4 regions of the Bacillus sp. CPT56D-587-MTF genome follow, and region 1 is predicted to be linked to each of the others. Evidence: predicted binding sites of a transcription regulator. Region 1 holds the regulator's gene; each other region holds the start of a gene.

Region 1 (4,069 bases):
GAAGATGTTAAGTTTGCTTGTTCTTGATCATAATAACCAACAGATACATTTGATCCGAAAGAAACATCACCATTTAATAGTGGTAACTTATTCACAATGGATTTTAACAATGTGGATTTCCCAATTCCGTTTGGACCAACTAAAGCAACACTATCTCCGCGAGTTAAGCGCATAGTTACATGTTCAATTATAGGGTTTCCATCATAGCCGATGGTTGCATCATTTACTTGTAAAACATCATTTCCACTTTGTTTTTCAATATCGAAGTGGAATGATGCTGACTTAGAATCCCCTAATGGTCTCGTTAATAATTCCATTCTGTCTAGTTGTTTACGGCGACTTTGAGCACGTTTCGTTGTAGAAGCGCGAGCTATATTCTTTTGAACGAAGTCCTCAAGTTTTGCGATTTCATCTTGTTGTTTTTCGTAACGTTTCATTTCTTGCTCATATAATGCTGATTTTAAGTCTAAATATTTACTGTAGTTACCAACAAATCGTCTGCTTTCTTTATTCGAAATTTCATATACTTGTGTAACGAGTTTGTCTAAGAAATAACGGTCATGTGAGACGATTAATATTGCGCCAGGATAACCTTGCAAATATTGCTCAAGCCATGTTAATGTTTCGATGTCTAAATGGTTTGTAGGCTCGTCCAAAATAAGTAAGTCTGGTTTTGTTAATAATAATTTCCCGAGAGCTAATCTTGTTTTTTGCCCGCCGCTTAAAGTAGAGATCGTCGTCTGGTGCGTTTCAACTGGGAAGCCAAGGCCGCTTAAAATGGAGCGAATATCCGCTTCATATTGATATCCACCTTGATCTTTATAATTGAGTTGTAGTTGGTCATAATCAGCTAACAATCTTTCATATGTAGCTTCGTTTGAAAAGTTTTCTTCTTTTCCCATTTCTTGCTCAAGCCTTCGAAGTTTTGTCTCCATTTGCTGTAAGTGGGTAAAGACGGTTAGCATTTCATCCCAAATTGTTAAAGACGTTTCTAGTCCAGTATTTTGAGCTAAATATCCGATTGAGACATCTTTCGGTTTTATAATTTCGCCACCATCATGAGATAATTCACCAGCGATAATTTTTAATAATGTAGATTTTCCTGCTCCATTCCTTCCAACTAATGCGATACGATCTTTTGTTTGTACTTCCAATTTTATGTTTGCAAGAATCGTTTCTGCACCGTATAATTTCGAAAGCGCGTTTACTTGTAATAAAATCAATGTTTTCACCTCAAATAATTTCTTAACTTTGCCATGTTTATATTTCTCAATCATACTAAAAATAGTGTATAGTTTAAAATAAAGAGAGAATACTTCTTCTCTTTATTATACAAGGAATTTAATGAGTGCTAAACTTCTGTATTTGATTAAAGTATATGAATAAAGATAGGAAGAGAGGAGAGGTCATATGGATCAGCAAAAGATTCCACAAGCCACTGCTAAAAGATTGCCTCTATACTATCGATTTATCCAAAACTTATCTCTTTCTGGTAAGCAGCGTGTTTCATCGGCCGAATTGAGTGAGGCAGTAAAAGTAGATTCCGCAACAATACGAAGAGATTTTTCGTATTTTGGAGCGTTAGGGAAAAAGGGATATGGATATAACGTAAATTATTTATTATCATTTTTCCGCGAAACACTTGATCAAGATGATATAACACGTGTAGCACTTATTGGAGTAGGTAATTTAGGGACCGCTTTCTTACATTATAATTTCACGAAAAACAATAATACAAAAATTGAAATGGCATTTGATGTTAGTGAAGAGAAAGTTGGAACAGAAATCGGGGGCATTCCTGTATATCATTTAGATGAATTAGAAGAGAGATTATCAAATGATATACAAGTGGCAATATTAACAGTACCGGCTACAGTAGCACAAGCTGTAGCAGATAGATTAGCTGAAACAAGCGTGCACGGTATTTTGAATTTCACACCAGCGCGATTAAACGTATCAGAGAATATTAGAATTCATCATATTGACTTAGCTGTAGAGTTACAAACATTAGTTTACTTTTTGAAAAACTATCCACAATAAAACGCAGAGGAAGCGACCTCTGCGTTTTATTATTGTTTCTTCTTTGTGAATTTAACTAATATAAGGCGAAGTGCCAAATTAAAATCAATTGTTGCCATAACTGCAAATAGTATTGTCCACATATTCCAGATTGTATCTGTCACGTTCGTAATGGCGAAGCGTGTAAAGATACATCCAAGAAGGAAGTATAGTGCAGCCATGAACAATGGTGAGTTTCTCATACAAAAAATCCTCCGATAAAGCCTTGCATTTTTTCAGCTTCTTTAATCATTTCTTGAATTTGTTCATTGCTCATAAAAATTTGCCCAATAGCGACTAATGTATTCATCGCAACATGAGCTGCAATCGGAACGATAATACGTTTCGTCTTCACATATAAGAAGGCGAATACGAGCCCCATAGCAGTGTATACCAATAAGTGAGTAAAATCAAAATGAATTGTTGCGAATACAAGCGAACTAATGATAGCTGCGATAAAGAAGTTAAACTTCTTATAAAGCGTGCCGAATAGAATTTTTCTAAATACGATTTCTTCTAAGATAGGTCCAATTATAGATACAACAATAAGGAACCAAGGTATCGTTCTTGCGATGTCCATCAGTCTGTCTGTATTCTCAGATCCACGTGGAACCCCAAATACATACATTTCAATCATACCTGCAATGGATTGTGAGATGATTGCTAAGAAGAACCCGATAAAAATCCATCCAATAGTAGCTGGAACAGAAGAGCGCATTGGATCTAAATGCCTGTCACGAATATCTGTTCTAAGTAACCAAAGCACGATACATAATGCAATAAAGAAGCTAATGATTGCCCAGTGTCCCGTTATGATTTGTCCTTTTTCTTCAATGGTAAATCCTCTATTATCATAGAGTCCTGTTTTTAGGAGAAGTGGTAATCCAACAACGCCAGATAACTGCATTAAAATGTATGTAATGATAATCCACCAGTATTGTTTCTTCAAATGGTTTAACCATCCTTTCTAACTATAGTGTATGAGATAAGTTAGGATAACATGTAAATATGCTACCTACGATATAAACCTCTTGAATTATGTTTTTTTCGTAAATCCTTATTTGAAATTATAATAGAAGACAGGAGAAAGTTGTATGTGTAGCGAAAACAACTTAGGGTGTCCTTTCATATTGTAACATACGAGCAGTGGAAACAACGATTCATATAGTAAAGGCAGTATTGTATATAGAAAGTTTATATAGTGATTTGCGAAAAAATTATGATTTTTTTACTTGCAAAAGAAATTGAGATTATTTATTATTATAAGTGTGTTAGCACTCGGATGACTTGGGTGCTAATAAAAGAAATTTACATAACAAAATGAGGAGGTTATTGTTCATGCTAAAGCCATTAGGTGATCGCGTTGTAATTGAGCTTGTTCAAGCAGAAGAAAAAACAGCAAGTGGTATCGTATTACCAGATACTGCAAAAGAAAAACCACAAGAGGGTAAAGTTGTTGCAGTAGGTACTGGTCGAGTGCTTGAGAATGGTGAGCGTGTTGCTTTAGAGGTAGCAGCAGGTGATCTTATCATCTTCTCAAAATATGCAGGTACTGAAGTGAAATATGAAGGTACAGACTACTTGATTTTACGTGAAAGTGACATTTTAGCAGTTATCGGTTAATTATATAAATCTTAAAAAATCCAAGGGGGTCAATTATTATGGCAAAAGATATTAAATTTAGTGAAGAAGCACGTCGTTCGATGCTTCGCGGTGTCGACACTCTTGCAAACGCAGTAAAAGTTACGCTTGGACCAAAAGGTCGTAACGTTGTACTTGAGAAAAAATTTGGTTCACCACTTATTACAAATGATGGTGTAACAATCGCAAAAGAAATCGAATTAGAAGATGCATTCGAAAACATGGGTGCGAAATTAGTAGCAGAAGTTGCTAGCAAAACAAATGACGTAGCTGGTGACGGAACAACAACTGCAACTGTATTAGCGCAAGCTATGATTCGTGAAGGTCTTAAAAACGTAACAGCTGGTGCGAACCCAATGGGTCTTCGTAA
Region 2 (4,069 bases), 280 kb from region 1:
TTTTCTTTTGCTGAGATGACAGAGAATCCGATAAACTGAGCAACGCATCCAGCAAGAGCTGCACCACCTGCAACACCGTCTAAGCTAAGTGCAATTGCTAACGCAGCTGATGAAGCTGGAGAGATAAGTAATAGTCCCCAAACTACTGCAATGACGATAGAAGCGATGAATGGGCTACCAGCTGAGCTATCTTTAATAAACGCTCCAACTGCATTTAAAACAGGAGTAATATTATGAGATAACCAAATGCCTACTAAACCAGAACCTAATATGGCCGCAAATGGAACGAGCATCATATCTAACGCAGTTTTTCCGCTTAAACGTTTACCAATATATACAGCTAAAGTTGCTGTTAATAATGCACCGATTGGCTCACCTGTTTTAATAATTAGACCAGCTTCAGTAATCGAAATGGATCCGGCACCAATCGCTCCGGCTACCATCGCCGAGAAGATTACAAGACCGTTTGCACCGAGCATAAAAGCAATTCCAGCACCAATTGCCGGTGCCATTAGTGATTTTGCAACAACTCCGATTGTAATAAGTAATGGTATATCAACAATTCTTCCTATATTTTCGATCAGTAAACCAATTCCGAGGGATACGAAAATACCTTGTGCGATTCCAGCAGATGCTTTAAATACACGAGACATTATATATTCCTTCATTTGTTTCACCTTCTATAAGTTAGTAACCAATTGTTTTCATATAATCACGTAAAATATCGTTTGATTTTGCGAATCGAGATTCTTCATCCTCTGTTAAATTGAGTTCTACAACTTCTCTTATACCGTCTCTAGTAATAATAGCTGGTACTCCTGTACAAATATCATATTCACCGTACTCACCATCTAAAATGGCTGATACAGCAATGACACGGTGATCATCATTAAAGATTGAACTCGCAATATATGCTAGAGAATTTCCAATCCCGTAATAAGTAGTTCCTTTACGTTTATAAATTTCCCAGCCAGCTTTTGCAGTCTTCTCAACAATTTCATCTAAATCTATTTCACCAAATCGCTCTTTTTGTTCTTCTAAAATTTGCAGAATTGGCTTTCCACCAACAGTTACATGAGACCAAGCAACCATTTGAGAATCACCATGTTCTCCTAATGAATACCCATGAATACTACGAGGATCTACATGTAGCATTTCAGATAAAATTGTTCTTAAGCGAGAAGAATCTAGTGATGTACCAGTACCGATTACGCGATTTCTAGGTAATCCAGATAATTTCCACACTTGATATGTAATAATATCAACTGGGTTCGATGCAAGTAAGAAAATACCATCAAATCCACTTGCCATTACACCACCAACAACACTTTCCATAATCTTCGCACTCGCTCCTAAAGTATCTAAGCGACTTTGCCCTGGTTTTGGTGCTGGCCCTGCTGTAATAATGACAATGTCCATATCTTTGCAGTCTTCATAGCTTCCTGCATATACTTTTGTTCTTGTATTTGTAAAGTTAATGCAATGTGATAAATCCATTGCTTCCCCAACTGCACGTTCATGATTTATATCAATTAATAATAGCTCTTCGCAAATCCCTTGATTTACAATGGAATACGCACAACTTGATCCAACTAATCCAGTACCGATAATTGCAATTTTTCTTGTATGTCTTTTCATAGCAATCTCTCCTAATTGATCATATAATCTATTTCTTTTGTTCTTTACATTCTTAATTATAGAGGTTCCCACGATAGAAACCATGGATACTTTGTGAAATTTTGAACAAAGTTTTTGTCCTTTTTGTGAATTGTCATATTCCATTTTCGTCATATTTGTTACAACTGGAAAAATATTTATTATGTATTTATTGACATATACAAAAAGAAAACGAGCGAATAAATTCGCTCGTTTTCTCAGGCTGTGGAGAAAGTCTTCTCCACAGCCTGTTTTTGTGTCTGAACCTCTTTTTATGTGTCAACACTGATAAAAAAGAGGAAAAGGAGAGATTTTTTATGATGGGTGCTTTAAAAAATCATCGTGATGAGCGTGTATCTGTTTCTGTAGAAGAGTTGGTTCCACAAGATCATTTCCTTCGTGCAATTGAAGCGACAATTAGTTTTGATTTTATTGAAGAGAAGTTACGCCCTTATTACTGTGAAAACAATGGACGCCCGTCCATTCATCCTATTGTTTTATTTAAGATGATGTTTATTGGATATTTTTACGGTATTCGTTCTGAGCGTCAATTGGAAAAGGAAATTAAAACGAATATTGCCTACCGTTGGTTTTTAGGGTTTTCTCTATCGGATACTATTCCGGATCACTCTACAATCAGTTGGAATCGTCGTACTCGTTTTATTCATACAAATATTTTCGAAGAAATTTTTGATGAGATTGTGAGACAAGCGACGGAGCACCGGATGGTAGGAGGACGTGCACTGATGACAGATTCTACACATATTAAGGCCAATGCCAATAAAAATAAATTTGTACATAAATATAAAAAAGAAAAAGCAAAGTTTTATATAGACGAGCTAGAAGCTGCGGTAATCGAAGATCGTGAGGTACATGGAAAAAAGAATTAAAACCTAGAAAGGAAAGTGATACCCCTACCAAAAAAACTCGTATAAGTACAACGGATCCAGATAGTGGATTTTTAATGAGAGATGGAAAACCAAATGGTTTTCATTTCTTGGATCATCGTACGACTGATGCGAAGTACAATATTATTACAGATACCTATGTAACGGCTGGAAATATGGCAGATTCCGAGCCGTATTTAGCACGCCTCCAAGCTCAGATTGATAAATTCGACTTCAAAGTAGAAGCTGTTGCCCTTGATGCTGGCTATTTTACAGGATATATCTGTAAGAAACTATCAGAACGGAATATATTTATGGTGATGGGGTATCGCCGATTTGGAAAACGGAATAAAGAAGTACCGAAAAGCCAATTTAAATATGTAGAAGAAATGAATGTTTTCGCTTGTCCGATGGGATGTATTCTAGAATATGTAACAACTGATCGTGAAGGATACCGTCAATACAAATCGAATCCAGAAGACTGCGCTGTTTGTCCGTTACGTGAGGTGTGCTTTTCAAAGAAACAAAAACAAAAAGTTATCACTCATCATGTGTGGGAGAAATATAAGGATATTGCTAGAAAAAACAAGCTAACAGCTACAGGGAAAAGGTTGTATAAAGTACGCTGTTCCACTATAGAGCGAAGCTTTGCAGACGCCAAAGAACTACATGGCTACCGCTATGCCCGGTTTCGAGGGCTGAAGTCTGTCCAAATGCAAGCTTATCTCACCGCAGCTTGTCAAAACATGAAAAAAATAGCCCTCCACCTGACCAAAAAGGGTCAGGTGGAGGGCTATTTTTTAAAATTCTATTATTTTATGTTGTTTTTATTCGCTAAAATCAAAAAAGATTCCAGAGTGTTGGGAACCCTAAAGGGTTTCCCAACACTCTGAGAAAACGAGCGAATAAATTCGCTCGTTTTCTTTTTCCTGTTATTCCGCACTTAATTGGCTTTTTAATTGCTGTACAATCATCGGATTAGCAGGTGCTGCCGGTTTGTAATAACTCTTTTGCTTTGCGTACTCATACATATTACGTTGGCGCGCCTCGTCTTGATTACGAATTTGAATTAACGTTTGATGTAACTGTTCATTATCAGACTGAGCAATATAATTTGCATAGCTTGTTAAACTTGCATTTAATCCTGCTAAATAATCATTTACCATATCTTTTTCATTCATTTTCCGCTTCCTCCTATCCTAGGAAAGTCATTAATTGCTGTTTCGTATTTCGTGCATCTTGCGCATCTTTTTGTAGCATTTGTTTCAGTTGTGGATCTGTACACGTCTGTGCATACTGCTCCAACTTGTTAATAATTGTTGCGTGTCCACCAATTAAATGACGTAAATTTTCTACTTCAAGCTCTGTTAAGTTTTGCATATAACATACCCGCCTTTCTTTGTTCATTCATCATTAGTATTTGGTTCTTTTTGGATTGTATTCATCAACTTTTCCTACATATAAACAAAATAAAAGATGAATAGCTAGGCCATTCATCTTTTATGCTAAATATTCATTCAATTTTA
Region 3 (4,069 bases), 1.9 Mb from region 1:
GTACGAACGTTTCCTTGATCATCATAATCAAATCGATACGTTTGAGAACCGTCTGTTACACGAATGTTTTGATCTAGCGTGTTGTAGTCATACGATACTTTATTTGTGTATCCACCTTGTGTTACTGTTTGTTCTTTTAATTTCTCTGTCTTACTGTTTGCTTTGTCGTGATATGCCCAGTCAATTTTTCCGCCTCGGCTATCTGTTGCACTTGTAACGCGGTCAGCCTTATCGTATGTTTTTGTTCGTTCTACACCATTGACATGGTCTTTCACTTTCGTAACTTGTCCGTTTTGATCACGTTCAAATGTAAATGAATCTTTTCCGTTACGATAACATCATAGCCATGTCTTCTGCTGCATTTGTAATTAGTTTTAAACCAAATGTTTCTTGTAATACATCAAGCACGCCAGGTGAAATAAATTCAGGAGCCTTTGGACCGATGCGAATATCTTGAATTCCAAGACTAAATAGCCCGAGTAAAATGGCAACCGCTTTTTGTTCAAACCATGATAGCACAATACTTACTGGCAATTCATTCACTTCACATTGGAAAGCATCAGCTAATGCAGCTGCTATTTTCACTGTAGAAATGGAATTATTACATTGTCCTAAGTCGATGTAGCGCGGAATCTCGGTACCAGGTACAACACCGTAATCCACATCATTAAAGCGGAATTTCCCGCAAGAAGTTGTTAAAATAACTGTTTCTGGCGGAAGTGACGTTGCTAATTCACGATAATATTCTCCACCTTTTCCCGGTGCATCACAACCGGCAATAACAAAGAAACGCTTTATCTTCCCCTCTTTTACTGCATTAATAATTTCCGGAGCTAATGATAATACTGTATGATGATGAAACCCTGTTACTAACTGTTCATCCGACTCCATATGTACTTCTGAAAGTTCTAGTGCTTTTTGAATCAATGGTGTAAAATCATCATTTTCAATTTTTTGTACACCCTCTAAACCTGCAATGTCATATGAAAAGAATCGATCAGAGTATGATCCTTTAATTGGCATAACACAGTTCGTTGTAGCTAATATGGCACCAGTAAATTTTTCAAAAAGGCGTCTTTGATCATACCATGCCTTACCGATGTTTCCTTTTAAATGTTTATATTTTTTCAGTTGCGGGTATCCGTGTGCTGGTAGCATTTCAGAATGCGTATAAATATTAATGTCTTTTCCTTCTGTTTGCTTTAATAGTTCTTCTAATGCAAATAAATTATGGCCCGTAACTACAATTGCTTTACCTTCTACACGATTTTGTGTAATTTGTACAGGTTCTGGCACACCAAAATGATTCGTATGTGCCTCATCTAATAATTCCATCACCCGTAAAGCTGATTTCCCCACTTTCATAGCCATATCAATATGCTCTTGTTCGTTAAAATTAGAATTTGTTAATGTCATATATAAAGCTTCTTGTGTTGTAGCATCTACAAATCCATCCGTATACCCTAGCTGAGCAGCATGTGTGCGATAAGCTGCAATTCCTTTTAGCCCAAACACAATCGTATCTTGTAGACTCGCAATCGTTTCATTCTTGCCACAAACACCCATTACTTTACATCCGCCTGTTGGCGTTTGTTCACATTGATAACAAAACATATCATCCCACCCTCTCCCAATCATTCATTACACCTTAAGCATAATACCCATTGAAAAAAAGTGATGTGATATCAATCACAATAATATATAAAGATTTGTGACAGTTCATATTGTTGACATAATACTTTTATTGACATCCAAAAAATATACATTAGTGTGCACACATCTTTCGATACTTTTAAATAGCTAAATAATTAATTTGGAGAAATATATACAACAAAAAATTTTTTTGAATCCCTTATACAAATAATTGCAATTCATCTCATATGAAAATAGCGTATTTTTTATTTTAAGGAACTATCATTTTTTTATTAAAGCCTTCATTGTAAACCTCTTTATTTACAATACATTTACACTATCTTAACATTACTTACATTATTTATATGATATATTTATATAGAAGCTACTTAAGAAATTTCATATACATTTTATCTTTATGATCTCTAATCTAATCAATAAAAAGATCATGTTATATTTTTATAACAGGGGTGAATTACGATGACTGAAACTTTAAAAACACTTATAATGCTTGATGCTACTTACGTTGTTATTGCAATTATGACAGTACTAGTATTTGTATACTTGGAATTAAAATCTCAGTAATATATGCTGACGTAATTGACAGATTCAGCATTTAAATATAGTTAGAAGAAAGAAAGGAGAAAATTATTTCTCCTTTCTTTTCAGGCTGTGGAGAAAGTCTTCTCCACAGCCTGTTTTTGTGTCTGAACCTCTTTTTATGTGTCAACACTGATAAAAAAGAGGAAAAGGAGAGATTTTTTATGATGGGTGCTTTAAAAAATCATCGTGATGAGCGTGTATCTGTTTCTGTAGAAGAGTTGGTTCCACAAGATCATTTCCTTCGTGCAATTGAAGCGACAATTAGTTTTGATTTTATTGAAGAGAAGTTACGCCCTTATTACTGTGAAAACAATGGACGCCCGTCCATTCATCCTATTGTTTTATTTAAGATGATGTTTATTGGATATTTTTACGGTATTCGTTCTGAGCGTCAATTGGAAAAGGAAATTAAAACGAATATTGCCTACCGTTGGTTTTTAGGGTTTTCTCTATCGGATACTATTCCGGATCACTCTACAATCAGTTGGAATCGTCGTACTCGTTTTATTCATACAAATATTTTCGAAGAAATTTTTGATGAGATTGTGAGACAAGCGACGGAGCACCGGATGGTAGGAGGACGTGCACTGATGACAGATTCTACACATATTAAGGCCAATGCCAATAAAAATAAATTTGTACATAAATATAAAAAAGAAAAAGCAAAGTTTTATATAGACGAGCTAGAAGCTGCGGTAATCGAAGATCGTGAGGTACATGGAAAAAAGAATTAAAACCTAGAAAGGAAAGTGATACCCCTACCAAAAAAACTCGTATAAGTACAACGGATCCAGATAGTGGATTTTTAATGAGAGATGGAAAACCAAATGGTTTTCATTTCTTGGATCATCGTACGACTGATGCGAAGTACAATATTATTACAGATACCTATGTAACGGCTGGAAATATGGCAGATTCCGAGCCGTATTTAGCACGCCTCCAAGCTCAGATTGATAAATTCGACTTCAAAGTAGAAGCTGTTGCCCTTGATGCTGGCTATTTTACAGGATATATCTGTAAGAAACTATCAGAACGGAATATATTTATGGTGATGGGGTATCGCCGATTTGGAAAACGGAATAAAGAAGTACCGAAAAGCCAATTTAAATATGTAGAAGAAATGAATGTTTTCGCTTGTCCGATGGGATGTATTCTAGAATATGTAACAACTGATCGTGAAGGATACCGTCAATACAAATCGAATCCAGAAGACTGCGCTGTTTGTCCGTTACGTGAGGTGTGCTTTTCAAAGAAACAAAAACAAAAAGTTATCACTCATCATGTGTGGGAGAAATATAAGGATATTGCTAGAAAAAACAAGCTAACAGCTACAGGGAAAAGGTTGTATAAAGTACGCTGTTCCACTATAGAGCGAAGCTTTGCAGACGCCAAAGAACTACATGGCTACCGCTATGCCCGGTTTCGAGGGCTGAAGTCTGTCCAAATGCAAGCTTATCTCACCGCAGCTTGTCAAAACATGAAAAAAATAGCCCTCCACCTGACCAAAAAGGGTCAGGTGGAGGGCTATTTTTTAAAATTCTATTATTTTATGTTGTTTTTATTCGCTAAAATCAAAAAAGATTCCAGAGTGTTGGGAACCCTAAAGGGTTTCCCAACACTCTGGAAAGAAAGGAGAAAATTATTTCTCCTTTCTTTTGTATTTCTACAATTTCTTATTTTAATAAATCCAATGTATGTAAAAGTAATCCCTTGTCTCCTACTTTCCCGTGACCAGGTACTACCGAATTTATATTTCCATATCGCTTCAGCACATTCTCAATCGATGTAGACCATTCATTTACATACGCATCCGCAACATTTCCTAAATCTTTAG
Region 4 (4,069 bases), 710 kb from region 1:
GCTTCTTCCTTTTAAATTTGGTCTAGTCATTAACATAATTCATCCCTACTTTCTCCGTTATTTATACTAAATATCTTTACGAACAATTGGCATACTCATGCAACGTGGACCCCCACGACCACGAGATAATTCCGAACTTAGCACCTCAATCACTTCTATACCGTGTTCACGTAATAACGTATTAGATACATAGTTGCGATCATATGTAACAACTACACCTGGCGCAATTGCTAATGTGTTCGAGCCATCATTCCATTGTTCACGAGCAGAAGCAATTACATCTCCTCCTCCACATGGAATAAGAACTAATTCACTTAAGCCTAATACCTCTTTTAATGCTTCCATTAAAGAAGTACGATGTGTAATTTTAAGAGTTTCCTCATCTGATCCTTTTTCTAAAATATAAATATTCATATTCCCTTTTGGCCCTTGAATGGCTGGGTGAATTGTAAACTTGTCATAATCAACCATTGTAAATACTGTATCTAAATGCATAAATGCTCGACATTTTGGAATTTCTATTGCTAACACTTTCTTAATTTTATTTTGTCGGCTAAAGAGATTTTTAGCTAAACGTTCAATTGCTTTAGCTGAAGTACGAGCAGATACTCCAATTGCAATTGTTTCTTCATTTAAAATTAGCTCGTCGCCACCTTCAATTGGAAATTTATAATCACGATCTAACCAGATTGGTACATTATGTTTTGCAAATCTTGGATGATATTTAATGATGTACTCCATGAATAATGATTCACGTCTACGCGCTGGTTCTCTCATCTTATTTATCGTTAAGCCATCGCCCACGCTAGCTGCTGGGTCACGAGTAAAATATAAATTAGGCATTGGATCTAAGTAAAACGGATAGTGATCTTCCATTAATTCATATAAATGTGTCTTCTTACTTGTTTCAATTTCGTTTTTCCGTACACCGCCCATAATTTTTTGAATTAATTCTTCATTTGAAAAGGAAAGTAAATATTCTTTTAAAGTTTGATGTGCAACATTTACGTCGGCCTGTCCTTCTTTTAAAATACGATCAACAAATTCTTCTCGAAGTTTTTTATCTACTAACGCCTCAGCGGCTAGTTTTTCTAAATAAAGAACTTCAACACCCCGATTGCGTAACGTTTGTGCAAAATAATCATGCTCTTTTTGAATAATTGGTAAGTATGGAATATCGTCAAATAATAATTGCTGCAAATAATCTGGCGTCAAGTTTTCCACTTCTTTACCCGGTCGTTTTAATAAAACCGTTTGTAATTCCCCAATTTCTGAAGTAACATGTATCGGATGTTTCATTTGTTGTACCTCCTTTTAAATATGTTTGATGTCTTACAAGTACATAATAAATGCTCTGTACTTTCATCTTTGTGAAAGCATCCACATTATCATTGTGAAATATTAAACAAGTTATTTTTTTAAAATCATACGAATATGTATTTTTATAACAAACTATCTTGCTTTCTCAATAAAAAATACATATATTACGCATATATATTGAATATTTAACTTCCGTATTTAAACAAAAATCCTGTTTTTAATTTTATTAAAAACAGGATTTTTGCATCTAAATAATTAAATTTAATCTTTCTTCTATAATCTCCCTATCTGATTTCGACTGTGAAATTATAAGGCATGTATCATTTCCACATATACATCCTATTTTTTCTTTCCAATCTAATTTATCAAATAAAACACCAATAACATGTGCATTACCAGGTAATGTTTTAATAACCATTAATTGATCTACACAATCAATTTTTACAACAACTTCTCGTAATTTTTTCTTTAACTTTATATCAGTTTGTAAATGCTCTTCTGAGAAAACTTTATATATCATTAATCCTTCTTGAGAAGGTACCTTCGTTAAGTTTAACTCACGAATATCGCGAGAAACCGTAGCTTGTGTTACTAATACATCTTTTTTTGCTAACAATTCTACTAATCTTTCTTGCTTATCTATTTCATACTCCTTTACAAATTGTTTAATTAACCGTTGTCTTTTTTCTTTTTTCATAAAAGACACCCCTTTTAATATTATAGCTCGCTATAATTTTCATCCGAAAGGGACAGAAAAGAATGTTGCGGAAACGTTCATAGTTTAACTGTAAATATTAAATCAAGCTAAATAAAAAAGAGAAGAACAATATTCTGTTCTTCCTTTTACATTGAAAATCGTTCAATTGTTTGTTTCAAATCAGTTGCTTGCTTCTCTAAATCCTTTAATAATTGATCGATTACTATCATATTTTTAGATTGTTGTATCGTCACACGTGCTACTTCTTGCGAACCAGCTGACGTTTCTTCAGCAATTGCTGCTACAGCTTTTGTTTGTGCTCCTGTTTGATGAATGTGGCTCACTTGTTCATTCATATAACTACTAATTTGCTGAGTTGCATCGGCTACTTCCATAACACTTGATGACATTTCTTTTAAAATTAATTCCGTAGCTTCCCCACGTTTCGCCTCTTCTTTAGCTATTTTCACTTGTTCTGTCATTTTCATTGCAACTTGTTGTACTTCATCTTGCATATTCCGTAATAACTGCGATATGTTTCTTGCAGAATGATCACTTTCATCAGCAAGTTTACGTACTTCTTCCGCAACAACCGCAAAGCCTCTTCCATGCTCTCCTGCGCGAGCTACCTCAATAGAAGCATTTAGTGCTAATAAATTCGTTTGGCTAGCAATCGCACTCACAACAGACACAATATGTTCTACTTGTTTCATTCGTTCTTCTAACTTCTGTACATTTTGCATTGAATCTTCATTTTCTTTTGCCAATGTTTGAATACCTTGAATTAAAGACGTAAAGACACGAGTACTATGCCCTAAAGCTTCAACCATTTCTGAAGACAATGTATCAGACTGCTTCGCTTTTTCTTCTACTTCACTTGCAATAGAAGTCGTTGTATCAACAGCAGAAACAATTGCTTGAATTGATGCCGCTGATTGCTCAGCGCCTGAAGAAATCTCTGCAAGTGTCTCAGATACACCTTGCGCTTGTCTCGTTGCTTCGCCTGTTTGTTTTCTAATCTGCTGTACTTGATTATTTGTATACGAAAATGTTGTATCAATATTTTTTACCATGCCCCTTAAGTTTCCTAACATCATATTAAATGCAACACTTAAAGATTTAATTTCATCATCTGTCTTCGGTAATGGAACATCTTCACGAATATCACCCTCAGCTGCTTTTCTTGCCGCTTCCTCTAACTTGCGAAGCGGTTTAATTAAAAATACGGCTGCTCCATATGCTAAAATTCCAGACCATACTACCCCTAATAACATAACGATAATATTATATACAGTTTGACTTACATAACTTTGAAAATAATCGTATATCACGTAAATAAAAAATATACTTGTTGAATATGTAATGAAAGCTAAAACTGTAGTGAATAGCATAAGTTGTGTACGTAATCCAAAAGAAAATGTTTTTCTTTCTTTTTCCATCTTCCCTTTCCCCCTTTTTATAAGCAATATAAATACTACCTATATATTATTATCCATATTTTCATTATAGAAGGATATAGAGATTTTAAAAATCATTATTTCTTTGAATATCAAATTGCACGAAAAAAATAAAGGATTCTGACAATTTATGACTAATAACAGAAATACAGGGCAACATTTGTAAAATATATTTTTAACTGGGGGTTTTGTATGATTCAAGTTCGAAATCTAGTAAAATCATTCGGTTCACTTGATGTGTTAAAAGGAATTGATTTAGAAGTAAAAGAAAAAGAAGTTGTTGTTTTAATTGGTGCCAGTGGTTCTGGTAAAAGTACATTACTTCGCTGTCTTAACTTTTTAGAAATGTACGATGAAGGCGAAATTCACTTACAAGGTGAGCGAATTGATCCAAAGCATTCAAATTTAAATAAAGTCCGTGAAAATGTCGGTATGGTTTTTCAGCACTTTAACCTCTTTCCTCATATGACCTCACTAGAAAACATCATAGAAGCACCTATTCACGTAAAAAAATTAGAGAAAGCAAATGCACAGGATATTGGAAATCAACTTCTCCAAAAAGTCGGCCTTCAAGATAAAGCGGATGTAACTCCTC

Evidence for each region. Region 1 encodes Rex, which represses fermentation and respiration genes when NADH is low (regulators of the CRP and FNR family bind a similar motif). Its sites were predicted from a motif close to TTGTGAAATATTTCACAA; they were not measured.
Region 2: AC3WVZ_RS24015 (L-lactate dehydrogenase) is a predicted target of Rex. The motif match lies at 1,730-1,747, and genes of this name have one in related genera.
Region 3: hcp (hydroxylamine reductase) is a predicted target of Rex. The motif match lies at 1,678-1,695, and genes of this name have one in related genera.
Region 4: arcA (arginine deiminase) is a predicted target of Rex. The motif match lies at 1,392-1,409, and genes of this name have one in related genera.

Annotation. Positions count from the first base shown of each region.
Region 1 is NZ_JBYTEF010000001.1:4,912,670-4,916,738, reverse strand. It holds gene AC3WVZ_RS25450 (ABC-F family ATP-binding cassette domain-containing protein) at 1-1,223, opposite strand, end outside; gene AC3WVZ_RS25445 (redox-sensing transcriptional repressor Rex) at 1,411-2,040, shown strand; gene AC3WVZ_RS25440 (YdiK family protein) at 2,070-2,261, opposite strand; gene AC3WVZ_RS25435 (CPBP family intramembrane glutamic endopeptidase) at 2,258-3,007, opposite strand; gene groES (co-chaperone GroES) at 3,397-3,681, shown strand; gene groL (chaperonin GroEL) at 3,720-4,069, shown strand, end outside.
Region 2 is NZ_JBYTEF010000001.1:4,635,980-4,640,048, forward strand. It holds gene AC3WVZ_RS24010 (PTS sugar transporter subunit IIC) at 1-668, opposite strand, end outside; gene AC3WVZ_RS24015 (L-lactate dehydrogenase) at 688-1,638, opposite strand; partial or broken gene AC3WVZ_RS24020 (IS1182-like element ISBth7 family transposase) at 1,974-3,343, shown strand; gene AC3WVZ_RS24025 (spore coat protein) at 3,476-3,724, opposite strand; gene AC3WVZ_RS24030 (hypothetical protein) at 3,738-3,923, opposite strand; gene AC3WVZ_RS24035 (CPBP family intramembrane glutamic endopeptidase) at 4,067-4,069, opposite strand, start outside.
Region 3 is NZ_JBYTEF010000001.1:2,993,965-2,998,033, forward strand. It holds partial or broken gene AC3WVZ_RS15415 (RHS repeat domain-containing protein) at 1-332, opposite strand, end outside; gene hcp (hydroxylamine reductase) at 328-1,614, opposite strand; partial or broken gene AC3WVZ_RS15425 (IS1182-like element ISBth7 family transposase) at 2,397-3,766, shown strand; partial or broken gene bla2 (BcII family subclass B1 metallo-beta-lactamase) at 3,909-4,069, opposite strand, start outside.
Region 4 is NZ_JBYTEF010000001.1:5,620,036-5,624,104, reverse strand. It holds gene argF (ornithine carbamoyltransferase) at 1-36, opposite strand, end outside; gene arcA (arginine deiminase) at 67-1,299, opposite strand; gene argR (arginine repressor) at 1,568-2,017, opposite strand; gene AC3WVZ_RS29055 (methyl-accepting chemotaxis protein) at 2,164-3,456, opposite strand; gene AC3WVZ_RS29050 (amino acid ABC transporter ATP-binding protein) at 3,667-4,069, shown strand, end outside.